4 regions of the Roseinatronobacter sp. genome follow, and region 3 is predicted to be linked to each of the others. Evidence: riboswitches for the same ligand, from Rfam matches in the RefSeq annotation. Region 3 holds a riboswitch; each other region holds the start of a gene.

Region 1 (5,080 bases), on a different contig from region 3:
TGAAACACCGGCACGCCGGCGGTTTCCAGCACGGCCCCGTCATCGCCCAGCGCGGAGAAGGCGGTGGCGTTCAGCACGGCCTTCGGGGCCAGTTCCCTGACCCAGCCGGTCAGCCATGCGCGCGCCTGCGGTTCCTTCAGGGACGGCACAAACAACGCCAGCGTGTCGAAACCGCGCGCGTCCATCGCCTGCATCAGCGCGCGGACGGGGTCCAGATCCGCCGCCGCAAGATAAGACCGGTAGAATACCACCAGAATGCGCGGGCGTTCAGACGCGAAGCGGAACGCGGCCGGACAGGTGATGCCGTCCTGCGCCCAGCCCCCCACCTGCGCAACCGAACGCACCCCGCGCACCGGCGGCGCATACAGGCCCGACGCCAGCGCAAGCTGCTGCAATGCCGCCCGCGCCGCCCCCTCGCCGCCCGTATCGCACAGGTGCTGCAAACGCCGCAACGTGCTGACCGGCAGGGTTGAATGCGCGTCCAGCGCGGAATCAGGCCGCCCGTCAGCGGGCAGCACGGCCAGCGCGATCCCCTTTTGCCGCGCAAGGGCCTGCACCTGTTGCAGCCCGTAGCCCCAATAGGGCGCGCCGCCGATCAGCCGGATCAGAATGCCCTTCGCGCCCTCCAGCGTGTTTTCGAGGTAGGTATCCACCGATAGCGGGTGTTTCAGCGCCGCCAGATTGGCCAGACGCAGCGTTGGCAAACTGCCCCCCGCCGCGCGCCACCCTGCCGCGAAAGCGCCCAGATCACTGTCGGAAAACGACAGCACCACCAGATCAGCCGGACTTTGGCCCAGATCAGTGGGGGTGTCGGCTTCATCCAGCCCGTGGCTTTCGCGGAAGATGACATGCATTGCAGATCAGGCCCCCAATGCGGCGCGGATTGCGGCTTCGTTCACATGATCATGTTCAGCGATCACGACAAGGCGGGTCAGGCGGGCCTCATCCGGTTGCCATGGCCGGTCAAACTGGTGACGGACACGCGCGCCCACGGCCTGCACCAACAGGCGCATGGGTTTACCGGCCACCGCGGCATAGCCCTTGACGCGCAGGATATTCTGGCTTTCGGCCAAATGCGCGATGCGCGCGGCCAGATCGGCGGGATCAGCGATTTCACCCATCGTCACCATGATCGTGTCAAAATCATCATGTTCATGGTCATGATGCCCGTCGTGATGGCTGGGGCGCGCGTCCAGATCATCCTCGGCCCCCGCTTCCAGCCCCAGAAGCACGGCTGCGTCGATCACACCTTCGGCAACCTCGACCACCGGCAGGGCGCGCGGGGCTTCTGCGGCGATCACTTCGCGGGCTTTCGCCACGCCCGCTGGTCCGGCAAGGTCCGGCTTGGTCAACAGCACCAGATCGGCGCAGGCGATCTGGTCCTCGAACACCTCGGACAGGGGTGTTTCATGGTCGATACTGTCATCAGCCTCTCGTTGTGCATCGACAGCGGCCACATCGGGCGCAAAACGCCCTGCCGCCACCGCCTCGGCATCGGCCAGGGCGATGACACCGTCCACAGTAATGCGCGACCGGATGGCAGGCCAGTCAAACGCTTTCAGCAGCGGCTTGGGCAGGGCCAGCCCCGATGTCTCGATCAGGATATGGTCGGGCTTCGGGTCCAGCTTCAACAGCGCCTCAACTGTCGGAATGAAATCATCGGCGACGGTGCAGCAAATGCAGCCATTCGACAGCTCGACAATATTTTCGGCCGGACAATCAGGGATCGCACAGGATTTCAGCATTTCACCATCGACACCGACTGTGCCGAATTCATTGACCACGACTGCCAGCCGCCGCCCGCCCGCATTGCGGATCAGGTGGCTGATAAGTGTGGTTTTACCCGCGCCCAGAAAGCCGGTGACGATGGTAACAGGGGTTTTTGACAGATCAGACATTCGGGGCCTCCAATGGCGGGATACGGGCGATGCAATTCTTGCGGAAATGTTCGGGGCGTTCGCGCCACGGCACAAGGCCGTTTTCCGCATCACGGTATTTCTGCGCGCCCTCGAGAATGGTTGTCACATGCAGTTCCGGCGTCAGGTTGCCATAAACATAGGTCCATGCTCCGGACTTGCGCAATGCAATCGTGCAGCCGCGCGAACAGTTGGACAGGCAGTCCACTGAAATGATGCGCACCCCTTCGGGCGCGGCATCATGTAAAGCCCGCACAAGCTGCGCACCGGGGCGCGTGTCGGGGTCCGGCATGGCCAGCGGATTGGCGGGGCTGGCGCTGCGGCATGTGGCGCAGACCAGAAGATCGACAGTGTCTTGGGGCATGAAAAGCTCCGGTTCAGGGACGGGCCGGCGCAACCGCCGGCCCCTTGTGGCACATATCAGCCAAGGATCATGTGCTCGACGGTTTCAAACATGAAGGCAAGCCCCACCCCCATACAGACAGCCGCAGCCAGACGGGCCTGAAGCGCGCCCTGCCCCTGTTGCAACATCCGGCCCGCCAGCAGCGCGACCCCCGCAGCAATCGCAAACTGGACGACTCCGAAACCCAGCAGATAGGCAAAGACAGGCATCGGCGTGGACCCGATCACGGCCTCGCCATAGGCCCAGCCATGGAACAACCCCGCAACGGCGAACCCTGCCAGCGCGACCGGCCCCGCAACCTGCCGCCCCATGACCAGCGCTGCGCCCAGCCCGACAACCGATGCGGTGATAACCAGTTCCGCCAGCGGCAGCATGACACCGGCCAGATGCACAGCCGTGCCCGCAAGCGTGGCTGCTATAAAGGCGAAAGGCCCTGCCAGCGACCGGCCCGCAAGGGCGGCGGCCAGGCCAACCAGCACCACAAAAGCCAGATGGTCCAGCCCGATCACAGGATGGGCAAGGCCGGAAATCAGCCCGTGAAACACTGTCTGCGGGGCCTCGCCCCCCAAAGGGTGGTGCGCGACGGCGGGACTGGCGAGAAGCAGGGCGGGTGCGATGAAAAAACGAGTCATGTGCAAGGTTCCTTTGGATATATCATCGTTGACGAAAATCGGCGTGGCAGGCGACGCAGTAATAGCGCAGGTCGTGCAGGCCATTGACCATATCCCCCCCGTCGCGGACGGTCTGCGCGAAGCGTTCGGCCTCGGTGCTGAAGGCGGATGTGTATCGGGCAAAATTATCCGGCTGCGCCCAGATGGCCGCCAGGGCGCCCTTCTCCCCCTCCGGCGCTGGAGAGGCTATGTCGAACAACGTGTCGATCCGACCGCCAAGCGCCGCAAGCGCGTCGGCATGTATCCCGATCATATCCTCGCCCCCCGCATCCGACAGCAAGGTCGCGGAAACCGCGCGGAAATGGCCCGAAAGCGCGCTCATGGCGCGGCGACGCCGTTCTGTCAGGCCATCTGCGGGGGATGCAAAACTTGCGGCTTGCGGATGCCGGTCGCCATGCGCGCCAAACGGCCCTGTCAACTGTTCGGCCTGTTCTGCGCTGACATGGGAATGGCCATGATCATGGCTGTGGCTGTGGCCCTGCCCCTGACCCATGCTGTCCGCGCGCGAGATCTGCACCTCGGCGCCCGGCACTGCAAAGGCAACAATCCCCGCCGCAAGCACATATGTGCCCGCAGCCAAACCCAGACCCGCCATTAACCTGCGAGAGTTCTTCATTCGTCCACTTTCCCGCGCGACCACCCGCCACGCGACACAAAGGGGCGGGGAACACACGGGCAGTGAAGGCGGCCACGGGGCCGGTCCCGACACAAGCCCAACCAGACACCCCGCCGGTTGATATGCCCCGATGGGGCGGCCTAAACGCTGGCAGGTCTCCCGGCTTGCGGATGTCAGGTTTCCCCTATGGGATCACCTGTCGGTCGGCCCGCCTTCCCGTCCGTCAGGGACAGTGGCATCGGGCAACCTCTCCGGTCACGGTCGCGGGGGCGGCTGTGCTTGGGGCTTGATCTTGTGATCCGGCCTTGTCACATTCCCTTTTCACCTGTCATGAACAGGCACCAGCCCCTTCCTCTTGCGCGTCCGCGCGCGGTGAGTCAAGCAAGGAAACGACACGATGACCGACAGGACCGACCCCGCCCGCCACCGCGACAAGATGCAAAAGATCAAGGCCGCCCGCGACCGGATGATGGAAAGCAAGACCGGCGAGAAGGGCCTGATCATCGTCCATACAGGCGCGGGCAAAGGCAAATCCTCATCCGGCTTCGGCATGATCATGCGCTGTATCGCCCATGGCATGCCCTGCGCTGTGGTGCAGTTCATCAAAGGCAACTGGAGCACCGGAGAACGCGATTTCCTGCGCACGCGCTTCGCGGGTGAGTGCACATTCATCGTCTCGGGCGAAGGGTTCACATGGGAAACGCAAGATCGCGACCGAGACATCGCCGCCGCACGCGCTGGCTGGGATCAGGCCAAGGCGCTGATCCGCAACCCCGATATCCGGTTTGTCCTGCTGGATGAAATCAATATCGCGCTGCGCTATGACTACCTGCCCCTGCAAGAGGTGCTTGAATTCCTGCGCACCGAGAAACCGCCAATGACCCATGTTGTGCTGACCGGACGCAATGCCAAACCCGAGCTGATCGAGATGGCCGATCTGGTCACCGAGATGACCTTGATAAAGCACCCTTTCCGCGACGGCATCAAGGCCCAGAAAGGTGTCGAGTTCTGAATGCTGCGCCCCCTGCCCAAACGGCAACGGGGGCCAGCCCCCAACGCGCTGCGCGCGTTTCCCCCGGGATATTTGGACCAGAATGAAATCAGGACATTCAGGTGACGGGCGCCGCGTTTCGGGCTGCAGGAACAGGGGAAACGCGGCGCTTTCACTCTGGGCGGTCATCGGGATCCCTCCCTGTACCGCAGGTTCATCATCGTCGAAACAGGTTAACAAATGGTATATTTCATTCTGGTCCAAATATCCCCGCCGGAGGCGCAGGTCTGCGTCAGGAAACGCGGTTTGAGGAAATTGCGCGCATGACCCTGCGCCGCATCAGGGTGAATGGCCATTTCGGCGAATGGTTGCAAGGCAGGCTTGGTCCGCAGGGTCCCGTCGTGCTGATCACCATGCCATGCCCCTGCACCGGTGTGGATGTATTTCTTGACCCGCAATGCGCGCAGACACACGCGGGCGACG
Region 2 (5,080 bases), on a different contig from region 3:
CGGCGTGGTCGCCCAAACCGTCACGGGCGAAACCTGCAAGGTCGATACGGATCGGCGCATATGTGGTCATGTAACCCCCAATGGCAGGACAACCGGCACGCCGTTCAGCATGGTGACCATCGCATCCACCCCATAGGCCGCGCGCACGGTATCGGGCGTCAGCGCCTTGCTCCAGTGCCCCTCGGCTATGACACGTCCATGCTGCATCAGAATGCTGCGGGTGGAGAAGCGGGCAGCCATCGACAGGTCATGAATCGCAACCAGAACGCCGACGCGGCCGGTTGCGACCAGATCCGACAGGAACGTTAGCGCGAAAAGCTGGTGCCCGATATCCAGCGCGCTGGTCGGTTCGTCCAGCACCAGAAGCGGCGTTTCCTGCGCCAGCGCGCGGGCCAGCATGACGCGCTGGCGTTCGCCGCCACTTAGTGCATTCATGCTGCGAAACGCCAGCCCCTCCAGTTGCAGTTGTGAAATGGCCCATTCGGTCACGTCCAGATCGCGTTGGGCGGGGCGCGTTCCCATATGCGGGGTGCGCCCCATCAGCACGGTCTGGAACACGCTGACGGGAAACCCTTCGGGCGGCACCTGCGGGACATAGGCGATCAGGCGTGCCCGGTCCCGCGCGGCGCTGCGCATCATGTCGCGCGCGGCACAACGAACCTGCCCCGCGCGCAGGCGATGCTCGCCAAGGATGGCCTTGACCAGTGTGGATTTGCCCGCGCCATTGGGGCCGATCAGGCCCACCATCTCGCCTTGGGCAACACTCACGGACACATCATCCAGAACTGTGCGCCCGCCCGCATCGACCGTCAGATTCGTGGCTTCCAGCGTAATCATGCGTAGCTCGTTCTTTGGCGGGACAGGATAAGGTGCAAAAACAGCGGCACCCCCACAAAGGCCACCACGATTCCCACCGGCACCACAACCGGTGCAAAGGCCAGCCGCCCGATGGTATCGGCAGCCAGAAGCAGGGCCGCGCCCGTTATCGCGGCAAAGGGCAGCAGATAGCGATGATCCCCGCCGATGATCATACGCGCGACATGCGGGCCAATCAGCCCGACAAAACCGATAACCCCAAGAAAGCTGATCACTGACGCCGCCGCAACAACCGACAACACGATAGCCGTGGCACGCAGGCGCGACACATGCACCCCCAGCGACCGCGCGACATCATCCCCTGCGACTGTCAGGACATTCAGTTTCCACGCCTGCGCCTGCATCACCGGCAGGACGACCGCCAGCACGCCGCCACAAACCACCACCGCAGGCCAGCGCACGCCGTTCAGGCTGCCAAAGGTCCAGTGGACAACGCGCGCAAGCTGCTGTTCTGTGGCGATGAACTGCACGGCAGCCGTCATGGCACTGAACAGATACATCAGCGCGATTCCGGTCAGGATCATCGCCTGCGGACCCATATTGCGCCACCAACTCATTGAAAAGACAGCCGTTGCAGCGGCCAGCGCGAAGGCAAAGGCCGTAAGCGGAATGAAATAGATCCCCGCGCCGGTCAATCCGACACCGAACATGATGGCAACCGCCGCACCAAAAGCCGCCGCCGAAGACACACCGATCGTATAGGGGCTGACCAGTGGATTGCGCGTAATCGCCTGCATCAGCACCCCTGCCACTGACAGCGCCGCCCCGGCAATCATGGCCATGACAACACGCGGCAGGCGCAGGTGCAGCAAAACCAGTTCGGACTGGGCATCCAGCGGTGCCGCAATCGCGCCGAAACTTGCACGCGATGCGATAACCCGCAGCAGATCCGCCATGCCGGTTTCATGGATGCCGCGCACGGTTACCGACAGGGCCGACAAAACCAGCAGCGCAAATGCCAGAGTGATCCCCACCAGCCGGGCTGTCCGGCTGGCAAGATAGCGGGCACCAAGGCCGTCAGTGCCGGCAGGTCGTTCTGCAGGCACCGGCGGCACGTTCTGCGGCGGCAGAACGACCGGCGTTGCGCGTGTCATGGCTGGAATTCACCTGTATAGGTCATGCCAGACTCGTAGGGCAGGCCCTGAAACTCCTCGATCCAGATGCGCATGGCGTCTTCTGGGTCAATATCCGCAAACAGGTCGGGATGTGCCCATTTCGCAATCTGCAACGCCCCTGTGATTTTGGACGCGCCCCCGGCCAGATAGTAGTTAACCAGATGAGTGTTTTCCGACTGCCATGCAGGTGTCGCGCGGATCTCGTCCCGGGCTGACAACTCGGCCCAAGCCTGCGCATAAGTGTCCGCCGGGATCGCCTGATAAGAACCGGGAACAAGCCTGAAAATCACTTCAGGGCTGCGGCTGACAAGTTCCTCGGGGTCGATCGTGTAGGCGTTTACGTTGCCACGCGATGCCGGTTCCGCCGCTATATCAATGCCCCCAAAGACATTGTGCGCGCCACCTTGCAGCGCCATGTCATGCCAACCCGACCCCGGTGTGACCGTGACCAGCGGGCGCGTTTCCTCGATGTATATGCTGACAGGTTCCACCCCGTTCAGCCGCTCCTCCAGCAAGGCCAGATAGCCCGTGTAGAAATCGTTTAATTCCTGTGCACGTTCGGGCGCATCAAACAGCTCACCCATCAACGAGACATTCTGCACATGTTTGGTGGCGTCCCAGGCCGTGATGACCATGACCGGAATGCCGAAGGGTTCAAGCTGCGCGATTGCTTCTTCCCACGCGCCATTGCGCGGCAGGATAACGATATCCGGTCTGGCGCTTACAATCGCCTCATAATTGGGCGCTGCCTGTCCTGCGCCGACAATCATGTCCGGGTTCAGTTCGGGCCAGTAGGGCGGGTCACGATAGGTGCTTTGATCGACCCCGACGACGCGATCCATTGCGCCCAGTGCACGGGCGAATTCGACCCCGTAGCGGTTGAAAATAACGGCGCGTTCAACTGGCTGCTGCACCGCCACCTGGCGGCCCATGTCATCAGTGAACAGCACCGTGTCAGCTTGCGCCAGCGAATAGGGCAGGACAAAAATCGTCGTCAGCCACAGGGGTCTTAAGTCCATCAGAAACCTCGATCTGAATATGGCCGTACGCGGGCCAGCCGTCGGGACGTCAGGACTGTAGAATGCGCGCCCGAATCATTGGGCGAAATGTCTTTTGCCATGCCATTCCTCCAGCCGGGCACCTCGCCGGCGGTTAGGGTTATGCCAAAGGCAGGTCTCCTGGCTTACGGCTCGAATGGTTCTGTGTCCCTTCCCGGCTATGCCAGTGGTTTGACCAGAACCTTGCCGCCTACAGTTGCGAGGGCAGCTACAGATAGCGGGTTGGACCCGATCCTGTATTCCCTATTAATCCGCAGATGCGGAACCTTGGCAGCATGCACGCTAGCCGACGCGGTTCCAAGTGTCCATGTGTATTCTTATCTTCAGGCGGGATGCGCCGGAACCGGCTTGTGCAAGCGGTTGGAATCGCGCGTGCCTGTCAGTCGTTGACAATATCCGACTAAATCACTAAACAAATCTCGTGCCAAGCTAGGACCCCTCTGGTCGCGCCAGGTTATGCTCAACCGCTCCTCGCGCCCAGCCTGCCCTGCCCGTCTGCGCAGAAATGGCCCCAATGGCCGAGGCGATGCCACGAAAGGCCCGCCATGCGACTGCACCTTCTTGTTTGTACCGCCCTGTTTGCGCCCCCCCTTGCCGCAGAACCCGTAACATTCACGGACCATGAAGGCCGCGAGGTCACACTGCCCGCGCCCGCGCAAAGGATCGCGTCAATTCCCATCCCCATGGCATCAACACTGATTGCGATTGACGGGGCGACAGACCGGCTGGTGGGGATGAACCCGACCGCGAAATCCGCAATCATGGAAGGTATCCTTGGGCAGATTTTTCCCGAAGCGCGCGACATACCGTCAGACATCACTGCGCCGAACTTCATCCCGAATGTGGAAGAACTGGCACGCGTCAACCCCGAACTGGTCATCCAATGGGCCGGACGCGGGCCGGACTACATTGACCCGATCACGAATGCGGGCCTGAACCTTATGACCATCCGCTACGGGTCCGAGGAACTGACGCGCGAATATATGACCATGGCGGCAACCGCGATGGGCAGGCCGGAACGGATTGCGCCGCTGATCGAATGGCGCGCCGAAGTGCAGGCCGACATGGAAGCGCGCACAGCAGGACTGGCAGATGAGGATCGCCCCAGCGTTCTGTATCTGCTGCGCGCAATGGACAACCTGCGCGCATCGGGCACCGAAAACAACTATAACGCATGGTATCACATGCTTGCCGGTGGGCGGAATGCGGCCGAAGACATGGTCGGCGGTTGGGCGGATATCAATGTTGAACAGGTTGCGACCTGGAACCCCGATGTCATTTTTCTGAATTCCTTCGAGGCTGATCTGACCCTTGATCGCATCATGAATGACCCGATCCTGTCACTGACAAATGCGGCGCAATCGGGCCGCGTCTATAAAATGCCGCTTGGCGGCTATCGCTGGGACCCGCCCAATCAGGAAAGCCCCCTGACATGGATGTGGACGGCAAATCTGCTGCATCCGGACCTGTTCGATTATGACCTGCGCGCGGAAATGCGCACGGCCTATCAAGTGCTGTATGGCCATGACCTGACAGATGCGGATATCGACGAAATCCTGTGGATGGATATGCAGGGCGGTCAGGCGAATTACGCGCAATTCGCAGCGCCATGAGTATTGCACTGGATCAGGCCCCAAGGCGCGCGCGAATGGCGCTGCGCCTTGGGGTGTTTCCCGCGATGGTGGCCTGTCTGGTGCTGGCCATGCTGTATTCCATCAGCGCCGGACGTTTTGAGGTGCCTTGGCTCAGGGTTGTGGAAATCCTGTGGGCGCGGGTCTGGGATTTATCAGGCAGCGCGGACACCATGGACGAACGTATTGTCGAACTGGTGCGCCTGCCGCGCGTCCTGCTGGCGGCATTGTCGGGGGCCGCGCTGGCCGTGGGTGGGGCGGCATTGCAAGGCGTCTTCCGCAACCCGCTGGTCAGCCCGCAAGTGCTGGGCATCAGCCAGGGCGGGGCCTTTGGCGGGGCGCTTGCCATCCTGCTGGGCTTTCACGGGGTGGTTCTGCTGGGCATGTCCTTTGTGTTCGG
Region 3 (5,080 bases):
GGGGATCTTCGGTCAGGGTCGCCCCCCGCGAAACGCCCGTAGCCCGACCGCTGTGCAGTCATGTGATGACGGGTATCAGCAGCGCAACCGGAAATTCACATCAGATCAGATGGAACGATCCTGTGTGTGGTGCGTTCACATGGAAATGTGTTTGCAAAAAAGGAACAACAAATGAAACCGCTGATCTTTCTGCTTGGCCTGACAACTCTGGCTGCATGTGCGACTGTCGAAGGGGCTGGGCGCGACATGCAAAGCGCCGGCCAAACAATCAGCCAGGAAGCGCGGCAAGCACAAACCGCAAGGTAAAAGAAGCCGATTTGCGCAGCCCCCTTCCCCAGCCACCGGAAGGGGCGCGCCTAGAGTCCGTCGCGTTCATTCGCATTCACGCGACGGACTCTAGTTTATTTCTTCCGCATGTTTCTATGCGAAAAACCGGTTCACACTTTTGCGCAACACGCTCTAGCCGCGCGCACGCCGGCGCAACAGCCAGATAAAGAACACCCCGCCCACAAGGCCGGTGACAATTCCGATTGGCATGTCCTCTGGCCGCATCAATGTGCGCGCCACGATATCGGCCCAGACCAGAAAAATTGCGCCCACCAGCATGGATGCGGGCAAAACGCGCACATTGTCGCCGCCAACAACCAGCCGGACAATATGCGGCACCATCAACCCCACAAACCCGATAACACCGGAAAACGCGACCATAACGCCGGTAACAAGCGCCGCGACCACGAAACACGCGATACGAAAGCGGACGACAGGAATACCAAGGGTCGAGGCCGTCTCATCCCCGATGGTCATTGCGTTCAGCGATCCTGCCACTGCGCGAAACCAGATCGCAGCCCCCGCAAGGATCAAGGCAGGCCATACCAGATGCGCCCATTGCGCCAGCCCCAAACCGCCCAGCATCCAGAATACAACCGTATGGGCGGCGCGCGGATCGCCCAGAAATATCAGCACATTGGCCAGCGCCATGACAATGAAGGACACCGCCACCCCCGTCAGCACCAGCCGGTCCGCGCTTGTGGCCTGCGCGAAACTGGCCACCGACAGCACCAGAAGGGTTGATGCAAGCGCACCGATAAAGGCCAGAAGCGGCACTGTGGCAAGGCCCAGAAACATGCCGGTATGCAACAGTGCCAGAATGGCCCCGAATGCCGCCCCAGATGAGATGCCCAGCAAATGCGGGTCCGCCAGCGGGTTGCGCGTGACCGATTGCAACACTGCCCCCACAAGCGCCAGCCCGGCCCCCACAAGCGCCGCCAGCAACGCACGCGGCAAACGGATTTCCCACACAATCGCCGCACGCCCCGCCGACCAGTCGGGCGTGACCAGACCGGGGAAAAGTTTGTCCACGATCACGCCCCACACCATGCCCAAGGGAATGGGCACGGCACCGATACTGACAGCCGCCGAAATCGACAGAACAAGCGCGCCCACCCCAAGCCCCCACAACCCGTGACGCACCGGACGTGCCAGAACCGGCATGCGCGCCTTGGCGGCCAGAACAGGGGCGGCGGTTTCAGGGCTTGGGGTGGTGCGCATTGTCATTGCCCGTGAAAGGCAGCGGCCAGCGCGCGGATGGCGCGAATATTGCGCGGCCCGGGTGTGGCCTCGACATATTCCAGCACCACAAAACGGTCATTCACCACCGCGTCCATATCCGCAAAGGCCGGATTGGACTTCATAAACCCGATCTTCTGCTCGGCGGTGACTTCGCCGTAATTGACGATGATGATGACTTCGGGGTTCCGCTCGACCACCGGCTCCCACGCCACGCGGGTCCAGCTGCTGTCGACATCATCCATGATGTTGCGCCCGCCCGCAGCTTCGATCATGGCGGTGGGCATGGCATAACGGCCTGCGGTAAAAGGCGTGTCCTCGCCACTGTCATAAACAAAAACGCGCAACGGGTCTGTATCGGGGATGGTTGCTGCAATCTCGGACAGTTCGGCCTGCCAGCCGGTGATCAATTCCTCGGCGCGGTCATCCACACCAAAAATTGCGCCCAGATTGCGGATATCATTGAACATATCGTCAATCGCCACGCCATCGCGCGGCATGATGTGAATGCAGCTTTCGGTCAGTTCATATACTGCAATATCAAAGGGGTGTAATGTATCAGGCGTCACCTCGCCGCCCACGCGCATGCCGTAATTCCAGCCTGCGAACCAGAAATCCAGATCAGCGCCGATCAGCACCTCGCGCGTGGGGTAGCGTTCGGACAGTTCAGGCAGTTCGCCAATGTCGGCGCGAATTTCCTCGTCCAGTTTGTTCCAGCCCGAAATGCCGGTATATCCCACCATCCGGTCATTCAGACCAAGAACCAGCATCATTTCTGTCAGGTTCACATCATTGGATGCCGCGCGCGCAGGGGGCGCGTCAAATGTCACCTCTCGGTCGCAGCTTTGCACGGTAACGGGGTGGGCCAATGCGGGCGCGGCGAATGCCGTGGCAAGCAGGGCAAGGGGAAGGGATTTCATGCGCGTTTCTCCTGTTGCATGTCATCAAATAGTGAAAAATCAAATCGGGCAGGGCCGCGCGGGTGCGCATGCACGCCAAAGGCGCGCGCGATCAGGTCAGGGGTCAGCACCTGCGCCACAGGGCCGAACGCCAGCGGCTGGCCGCCCTTCAGAACCAGCAGATCATCGGCAAACCCCTGCACCAGATTAAGGTCGTGCAGGGACGCAACCACCGTCGCGCCAAGCCCGCGCACCAGCCGCAGTACTTCCAACTGATGGCGAATATCCAGATGATTGGTCGGCTCATCCAGCACAATAAGCCCCGGTTCCTGTGCAAGCGCGCGGGCGACCATGACGCGCTGACGTTCGCCCCCCGACAGCGTGCCAAAAGGGCGCAAGGCAAAGTCCTGCAAATTCAGGCGCTCCAGCGCATGCTCGACGATATGGGCGTCCTGTGCGGACGGGCCGGACAGGGCACGGCGATGGGGCGCGCGGCCAAGGGCCACGATTTCCGCCACACTCAGGGCAAAATCCGTGGGCTGTTCCTGCAACACAGCCGCCACGCGCTGCGCGACAGCGCGCGCAGGCATGGCGTGTATATCCCGCCCGTCCAGCAGCACACGCCCTGACTGGGGTTTGTGAAAGCGGTAGATCAACCGCAGCAGGGTTGACTTGCCCGCCCCATTCGCGCCCAGCACGCCCAACACGCGCCCCGCACCAAGGGTCAGACTGACGGGATCAAGAATGCCCGCCCCCCAGGACACCTGTTCCAGTGCCAGCGCGGCGGGTAGTGGGGCAGGGCAACTCATTGCAGGGCCTGCGCAACAACGCGCCCCTGCAACAGAACCTGATCCGCGCCGGCAAGTTCCAATTCCCCTGCGGTTGCGCGCCAGTTCAGCACGCAATGGTCACAGGCATGGCATTCGGTAAATGTGACTTGCCCGTCCATATCGGGCATCGTGCCCGTCATCTTGCGCGCCGCGCCCAGCGAGTTGGATAAACGCTGCAGAAATTCCAGACCCATAAGGCATGGGCCTGAACGGCTGACGCAGCGCGTGCATGTCGTCAGGTCAAATGTGTAGTGATACATGGTGCCCCCTGCAGGAAGTAGCAGGGATACAGGCGTGCTTGTCACACCTTACGCAATGATGCGCAATCGTCATATGCCCTCCTCCGGACACCCCGCCCGGGTTCGTGTTTCGGTTGAGATGGCAGGTCTCCTGGCTCGCGGCTATTGTGTTTCCCCGCCTTCCCGAACCGTCCGGTCCAGTGGCATGAGGGGGGACACACCGCTTACAGTTGCGGGGGCAGCACCGGAATAAGAGAGGGTCTTCTCCGCACCGGTTTCCCTATTCTCCCGACATGTGTGTCGGGCACCATCTGTCTATTCGCCTAGCGCAAGGCTGCGGTTCATTCAACATAATTCGTGACCCGATCCCCGCGTTGTTGCGCCCCGCCGCCCCATTCCCCGCGATTGCGGGCCATTTCAGAACGGCTCTGACAGGGTATGCGCCGTCATGCCCTGTGCGCTTGCCACCTGTTCTGGCTGCATATGAAGCATTGCAAAACTTGCGTTCAGGTCTTCTTTGGACATGTCACGCGCAATCACCACAATGCGGCTGGTGCTTTCACCCTCGCGCCAGTTTCGCAAGGGGACCGGCGGCTCGAATATGTGCTGCACGCCGTGAAACACAAATGGTTTAGGCACGCCCTGCAAATGCACGATACCCTTCAGTCGCAGGATATTGCTGCCTTTCAGGGCGATCAGCGTATCCAGCCAGAAGTCGAACACCTCAACAGGGATCGGGTTTTCAAGTGTGATCGATGCCGTTGATATCCGGTCATCGGTTGCATGGTGCGACGGGGCAAGCTGACCTATGGGGGCCTGTGCCTTGGCTGTGCGCAGACCAGAGAGGCCGGCGAGGGGGTCTGCAGCGGGGGTATCTGCGGCGGGGGCCGCTAGCCAGTTCAACGCCTGATCGGGCGTATCCGCACTGGCCCCAAGCCCCAAGCCCCACAACGCGCCCGTGGGGACACCGCCGTTGTTTGCATGAATACGCGGGGCCGTCCGGTTCAACTTGTCCAGCCGTGCGCCCAGTGCATCCAGTTGGGCCGCATCAATCAGGTCACGCTTGCTTAATACGATGCAATCCGCCATGGCGATTTGCGCCTGCGCCTCGGCATGGCGGTTCAGGGTGTCCACGCCAAGCACGGCATCCACAACCGTTACAACCCCGTCCAGCGCATAATTCGGTGCCAGAACCGGATCGACCAGAAGCGTATGATAGACCGGGCCAGGGTCCGCCAGACCTGTGGTTTCAATCACCACACGGTCAAACGACAATTCCCCGCGCGCGCGCCGCGCCAGAAGCGAAATCAGCGTTTTGGACAGATCACCGCGAATGGTGCAGCAAATGCACCCTGCGGGCATTAGCACCACATCTTCGGCGGCTTCCTCTATCAGGTCATGGTCAAGGCCCGCTTCGCCGAATTCATTGACAACAACGGCCACGCGGCCTGCATGGGCGTCATGCAACAGGCAGTTCAGCAAGGTCGTCTTGCCAGCCCCCAAAAAACCGGTCAGCAAGGTTACAGGAATGCGGTCGGACATGGTC
Region 4 (5,080 bases), on a different contig from region 3:
TCGAAACTGATCTGATCGCTCATTGTGCCAGCTCCTGCGACCGCGCGGCTGCCGCCGCAATGGCGCGTTCCATCAAGGGGGGCAGGCCGTGTGTTTCATCCATCAAGACAGCAAGGGCGGCTGCGGTGGTGCCGCCGGGGCTGGTAACATTGATGCGCAGTTGCGCGGCGCTGTCGGGCGTTTCACGCGCAAGGGCTGCGGCCCCTGTCACTGTGGCGCGGGCAAGTTGCATCGCCATATCCGGCGAAAGTCCCTGTGCCTGCCCTGCGCGCGCCATCGCTTCGATCATGTGAAAGACATAGGCCGGCCCCGACCCTGAAAGGGCGGTCACTGCATCCATCTGTGTCTCGCTCTCCAGTCGCAGGGTCTGGCCCACGGCGGCCAGCAGGTTCTCGGCCAGTTGCAGGTCTTCCTCTGACACGGTTTCATTGCCAATCAGCGCGGAAATGCCTTGTGCGACTGCGGCAGGGGTGTTGGGCATGGCGCGAATGACAGGTGTGCGCGCGCCCAGCATGTCACTGATCCGCGCCAGCTGCGTGCCCGCCGCGATGGAGATGAACAGCGTTTTCCCGCCCCCCAGCGATTGCAGCGCTGGCAGGGCATTGCCCATCATCTGCGGTTTGACCGCCAGAACGACCACAGCGGGCGAATCGGGCATATCGGCGTTCAGGGCAACCCCGCTTCCGCGCAACCAGTCACTTGGGTGTGGTTCGACAACATGCACGCAATCCGGCTGAACCCCCTGCGCCAGCCAGCCCGCCAGCAATGCCGACCCCATCTTGCCGCAGCCCAGCAATACCATACCGCGTTCATTAATCCGGTCGAGTGTCATGGTGGCGTCCCCTTGCTGTTTTGACGCAGTTGTTGCGCCGCCTTGGGCCTGCGTCAAGGGGGGGACAGTTTATTCGGCCAGTATTGGCGCAGTTCCGGTCAGGCGTGCCCCACGGCTTCCGCCAATGCCAGATCCAGCGCCGCTTGCGGGCTATGCTCGGCCCAGGACACCAGCTGGAACGCGGGATAGAACCGCTCTGCAGCGACCAGCGCACTGCGGATCATGCGGTCAATCTGGTCAACTTCGGCAGTCTGGTCGGCCCCCAGCAGCAGGCCATAGCGCCAGACCATCAGGCGTTGCTCGCTCCAGAAACTGAATGCGCCGGACCAGACCATGTCATTGGCGCGGCTGACTGTTTCATACAATGACGGCAGGGCAGCTTCGGGCGGGTCCATCTCGAACGTGCAGATCAGGCGCAGCATGTCTTCTTCGGGCGACAGCGCCAGCGTCAGCGCATAGCTGCGCCATTGCCCCTCGACCACCATGGCAATCTGGTCCTCGCCCATGCGGTCAAAGTCCCAGTCATGGTCCGCAGCCAGCGTTTCGACAATGTCGATCGGATGGACAGGGTCATTCGTTAGGTAGAATTCCGTTGCTGACATGCCCGCCTCGATCTGATGACTTGTTCGTGTCCGCAAGGCGGCTACCAAACAAGGTGTATAACGCTACAATTCCGCAGTTTTTTACTTTTTATTACTATATATGGTGTGCCTAAACGGGCATTTAGTAAAGTAAAATCGCATCACGCGCGGGATTTTCCTGTGGATTGTTTGTGGCGTGACAGGAATTCTTGCAGGGTTTGACGTGGTTTTCTGCCACATTTCCCGTCAGATACCGCTGATCTGGCGCGCAGGGCCTGTGTCAGGTGCCGTGCAAGTTGCCGAGTGCCCGTTCCAGCCTGTGCCATTCGTGTTCCGGCCCCGGCAGGCCAAGTCTAAGCCAGCGGCGGGAGTAGGGGAAAATCCGCGACCATATGTGATGACGGGCCAGATGGTCTTGCGCGGCTTGCGCATCGGGCGTGTCATACAGCCGGAACAGATGCGTCCCGCCAAGGCAGGTCCACCCCGCGCGCGTGATCATTGTATCTGCGCGTTCTGCATCAAGGCGCAGTTGGCCACGCATGGCATCGGCCCAGCCCTTGTCTGCAAGGGCGTGACACCCGATGGATATTGCCGCGCCCGATACGGGCCATGGGCCAGCCAGTTCGGCCAACCGCCCGATCATGGCGCTTGATCCGAATGCGAATCCCAATCGCAGGCCCGCCAATCCGTAGAATTTTCCAAACGACCGCAGAATCATCACGTTTTCCGCCGCGCCGGACTGCGGCAGCAAGGACAATTCCGGTGTGACATCTGCAAAACTCTCGTCCACGACCAGCACCCCCACCTTTCGTGCAAGGTCCAGCATGTCTTGCGCGGACCAGTGCCTGCCGTCAGGGTTGTTCGGGTTGACCAGAACCGCAAGATCCGCGCCCGCCATGTCTGCGGGCAAGCGGGTGTCGTGAACCTGCCATCCGGCAGCCCGCAAACACGCGCCATGTTCGTTGTAACTGGGCGCCAGTACGCAGGCCCGCCCTTTTTGCGGCAGCAGATAGGGCACAAGCTGGATGGCTGACTGCGCCCCGCCAAGTGCCAGCCCTGCGGTTTCGGGCGCGGCCCCCCATGCCAGTGCCGCCGCCCGCACCAGCGCGTTTTGCGCCTGTGCCGTTGGCAACCCGTGCCATGTTTCCTGCGGCAGCGGCGGCACAGGGTAGGGGCGGCGGTTGACCCCTGTTGACAGGTCAATCCAGTCGCTGCCGCCATGGCGCGCAATCGCCGCGTCCAAGTTTCCACCATGATCGCGCATCTTGTTTCCAGTATTGTCTGACAGGCCGGACCGGCACCCGCCCATTTGCCGCAACAGCGCGCTGCGGGTCAAACGCCTTTTTTCTGTCTTATGCGGGTTGCAGGAAACGGGGGCCGTTTCGTGTGGAAATCGCGCGGCCATAAAAGGCGAAAGCGCGCGCGACTGCAAATGCGGTCAGCCTGTCGTGTTCAGGCCCCACGCGGCGGAATGTCTGCTGCAGCGGCGGAATGCCCCCAGTGTTCGGCAAAGACCAGATCATCCAGCGACAGGCGTGCCTGCCAGCCCTTCACCTGCAATTCCGGCGTTTCATACAGGTGATCGACATGGCCGATACACAGATAGGCCACAGGGACCACCTGTTCCGGCAGTTGCAGAATTTCGCGCAGATCCGCCTCCTGGAAGATACTGACCCAGCCCACGCCAAGACCTTCGGCGCGTGCGGCCAGCCACAGGTTCTGGACCGCGCAAACGGTTGAATACAGGTCCATGTCGCGGTTATGGGTCCGCCCCAGAACAACATCCCCGCCGCGCGCGCGGTCGCATGTGATACACAGGTTCACCGGCGCTGCGGATATGCCCTCCAGCTTCAGTGCCGAATACTCTGCGCGCCGTTCCTTTGGGAACATGGCGGCGGCCTCAGTATTGGCGCGCGCGAAGGCAGACTGAACCTGCGCCTTGACGGACGCGCTGCGGATCACGATGAAATTCCACGGCTGCATGAACCCCACTGATGGTGCGTGATGTGCAGCGCCCAGCAGCCGCATCAGCATATCATCCGCGACGGGCCGGTCGGTGAACTGGCTGCGCACATCGCGGCGGGTGAATATGGCGCGATAGACCGCGTCACGTTCGTATGGCGAGAATGGACCCGCTGGCGCGGGCGTTTCGGGTGGCTGCATGACACTATCCCCTGTCACAGTCACGACCCCCCGTTGACCAGCGGGCGGTCCGGTTGCGTCTGGCCGGTCTTCTGACTTGGTTTCACCGGCAACTGCGCCTTCCCGACCCGGCAGGCCAGTGGCATCTTGCAGCGCCATCCACCTTACAGCGTTGGGCACGTTGCGGATTTGCACCGCATTCCCGATTCTCCCCCTGCTGCGGGCACAAGGCTGCACAGGACGGGCACCAGACGCGCGCAGGCTAGCGCGGATTCGGGGCAGGGAAAACCCGTTTTGCACGCCGATTGTATCAGGGGCACAAGTCATCGCGCAGACAGGCCCGTGACGGGCCTGTCATCTGTCAGATCCACAACGCCGCAAGTATGGCCACACAAATTGTCAAGGCCGCCATCGCGCGCCGGTAAAGTGCCAGCCCCTTGCCTAAATCCCCGGCCCTTGGGTCAGGGCAGGCACCGTTGACCCAAGGATCATCCGTTGTCGTGCCGTCATAGATGCGCGGACCCGACAGCCGCACGCCAAGCGCCCCTGCCATCGCAGCCTCGGGCCAGCCTGCGTTGGGCGAACGGTGCAGGCGGGCATCGCGCCACATCGCGGCCAGTGCCGCGCGCGGGCGTGCCGATACCAGCGCGAACAATACCCCCGTCAGCCGCGCAGGAACCAGATTGGCCAGATCGTCAATCCGCGCCGCAGCCCAGCCAAAGGCCATATGCCGCGGGGTGCGATACCCGATCATCGAATCGAGGGTGTTGATGGCCTTGTAGGCCACAATTCCGGGCAATCCCCCGACAAGGCCCCAGAAAATCGGGGCGACAATACCATCGGATGTATTCTCGGCCAGACTCTCGGTCGCGGCGCGCGCCACGCCCGCGCAGTCCAGTTGCGACGGGTCGCGCCCGACGATCATCGACACTTCACGGCGCGCGCGCGGCAGATCACCGGCCTGCAAGGGGGGGATGATCGCTGCGACATGATCATGCATTGAACGCAATGCGATAAACGGCCAGACCAGAACCCCGCCTAACATAATCCCCGCCCAGCCCGGGGGCAACGCCGCCTGCACCAGCCAGGCAACAGCGCCGCACAAGGCAATGACCAGCAATGCTGCCAGCGCCCCGCTTGCCTTGCGCATCCCGAAACTGTGGTCTTGGCGGTTCCAGCGCGTATCCAGCCAGCGGATCAAGGCCCCGATCCATGTCACCGGATGCCCGATGCGGCGATACAGGCGGTCCGGCCAGCCAAACGCCATATCCATGGCGATCGCAATCAGCATGATCGCGGCATAATTCATGACCCCCCCCCTTCGAAGCGCAGTATCCCGTGATATCCGGCATCACGCAAAACCGCGGGCGCATGGGGTGGAACAGTGCCCTGCGCGAAAATAAAGCCGCGCGCAGCCCCTGTATGGGCCATGTTCCAGCCCAATGCGCCAAGGGATGCAGCAAGACTGTCTGTCGGGTCGGTTTGCGGGCCCCTGCGGGCAAGGCAGCGCCGCGCACTCTCACTG

What was found. Region 3 has a riboswitch for cobalamin ahead of ACTIE1_RS13215 (hypothetical protein). Riboswitches for the same ligand answer to the same signal wherever they lie in the genome.
Region 1: it holds a riboswitch for cobalamin, as region 3 does, so the genes downstream of both, ACTIE1_RS11020 (cytochrome c) here and ACTIE1_RS13215 (hypothetical protein) in region 3, are expected to answer to the same signal.
Region 2: it holds a riboswitch for cobalamin, as region 3 does, so the genes downstream of both, ACTIE1_RS10095 (ABC transporter substrate-binding protein) here and ACTIE1_RS13215 (hypothetical protein) in region 3, are expected to answer to the same signal.
Region 4: it holds a riboswitch for cobalamin, as region 3 does, so the genes downstream of both, bluB (5,6-dimethylbenzimidazole synthase) here and ACTIE1_RS13215 (hypothetical protein) in region 3, are expected to answer to the same signal.

The regions. Positions count from the first base shown of each region.
Region 1 covers NZ_JBHYFM010000013.1:13,034-18,113, forward strand. The annotation lists gene cobN (cobaltochelatase subunit CobN) at 1-854, opposite strand, end outside; gene cobW (cobalamin biosynthesis protein CobW) at 861-1,898, opposite strand; gene ACTIE1_RS11010 (DUF1636 family protein) at 1,891-2,280, opposite strand; gene ACTIE1_RS11015 (HupE/UreJ family protein) at 2,337-2,951, opposite strand; gene ACTIE1_RS11020 (cytochrome c) at 2,974-3,606, opposite strand; cobalamin riboswitch at 3,739-3,967, opposite strand; gene cobO (cob(I)yrinic acid a,c-diamide adenosyltransferase) at 4,004-4,618, shown strand; gene ACTIE1_RS11030 (propanediol utilization protein) at 4,921-5,080, shown strand, end outside.
Region 2 covers NZ_JBHYFM010000010.1:91,815-96,894, reverse strand. The annotation lists gene ACTIE1_RS10110 (LLM class flavin-dependent oxidoreductase) at 1-70, opposite strand, end outside; gene ACTIE1_RS10105 (ABC transporter ATP-binding protein) at 67-837, opposite strand; gene ACTIE1_RS10100 (FecCD family ABC transporter permease) at 834-1,970, opposite strand; gene ACTIE1_RS10095 (ABC transporter substrate-binding protein) at 1,967-3,010, opposite strand; cobalamin riboswitch at 3,143-3,334, opposite strand; gene ACTIE1_RS10090 (ABC transporter substrate-binding protein) at 3,595-4,662, shown strand; gene ACTIE1_RS10085 (FecCD family ABC transporter permease) at 4,659-5,080, shown strand, end outside.
Region 3 covers NZ_JBHYFM010000020.1:43,084-48,163, forward strand. The annotation lists gene ACTIE1_RS13195 (entericidin A/B family lipoprotein) at 172-306, shown strand; gene ACTIE1_RS13200 (FecCD family ABC transporter permease) at 460-1,491, opposite strand; gene ACTIE1_RS13205 (ABC transporter substrate-binding protein) at 1,551-2,486, opposite strand; gene ACTIE1_RS13210 (ABC transporter ATP-binding protein) at 2,483-3,274, opposite strand; gene ACTIE1_RS13215 (hypothetical protein) at 3,271-3,555, opposite strand; cobalamin riboswitch at 3,659-3,861, opposite strand; gene ACTIE1_RS13220 (CobW family GTP-binding protein) at 3,952-5,080, opposite strand, start outside.
Region 4 covers NZ_JBHYFM010000013.1:18,550-23,629, reverse strand. The annotation lists gene ACTIE1_RS11060 (tRNA-binding protein) at 1-23, opposite strand, end outside; gene proC (pyrroline-5-carboxylate reductase) at 20-832, opposite strand; gene ACTIE1_RS11050 (YbjN domain-containing protein) at 931-1,434, opposite strand; gene cobD (threonine-phosphate decarboxylase CobD) at 1,694-2,677, opposite strand; gene bluB (5,6-dimethylbenzimidazole synthase) at 2,866-3,576, opposite strand; cobalamin riboswitch at 3,621-3,822, opposite strand; gene cbiB (adenosylcobinamide-phosphate synthase CbiB) at 3,917-4,864, opposite strand; gene ACTIE1_RS11030 (propanediol utilization protein) at 4,861-5,080, opposite strand, start outside.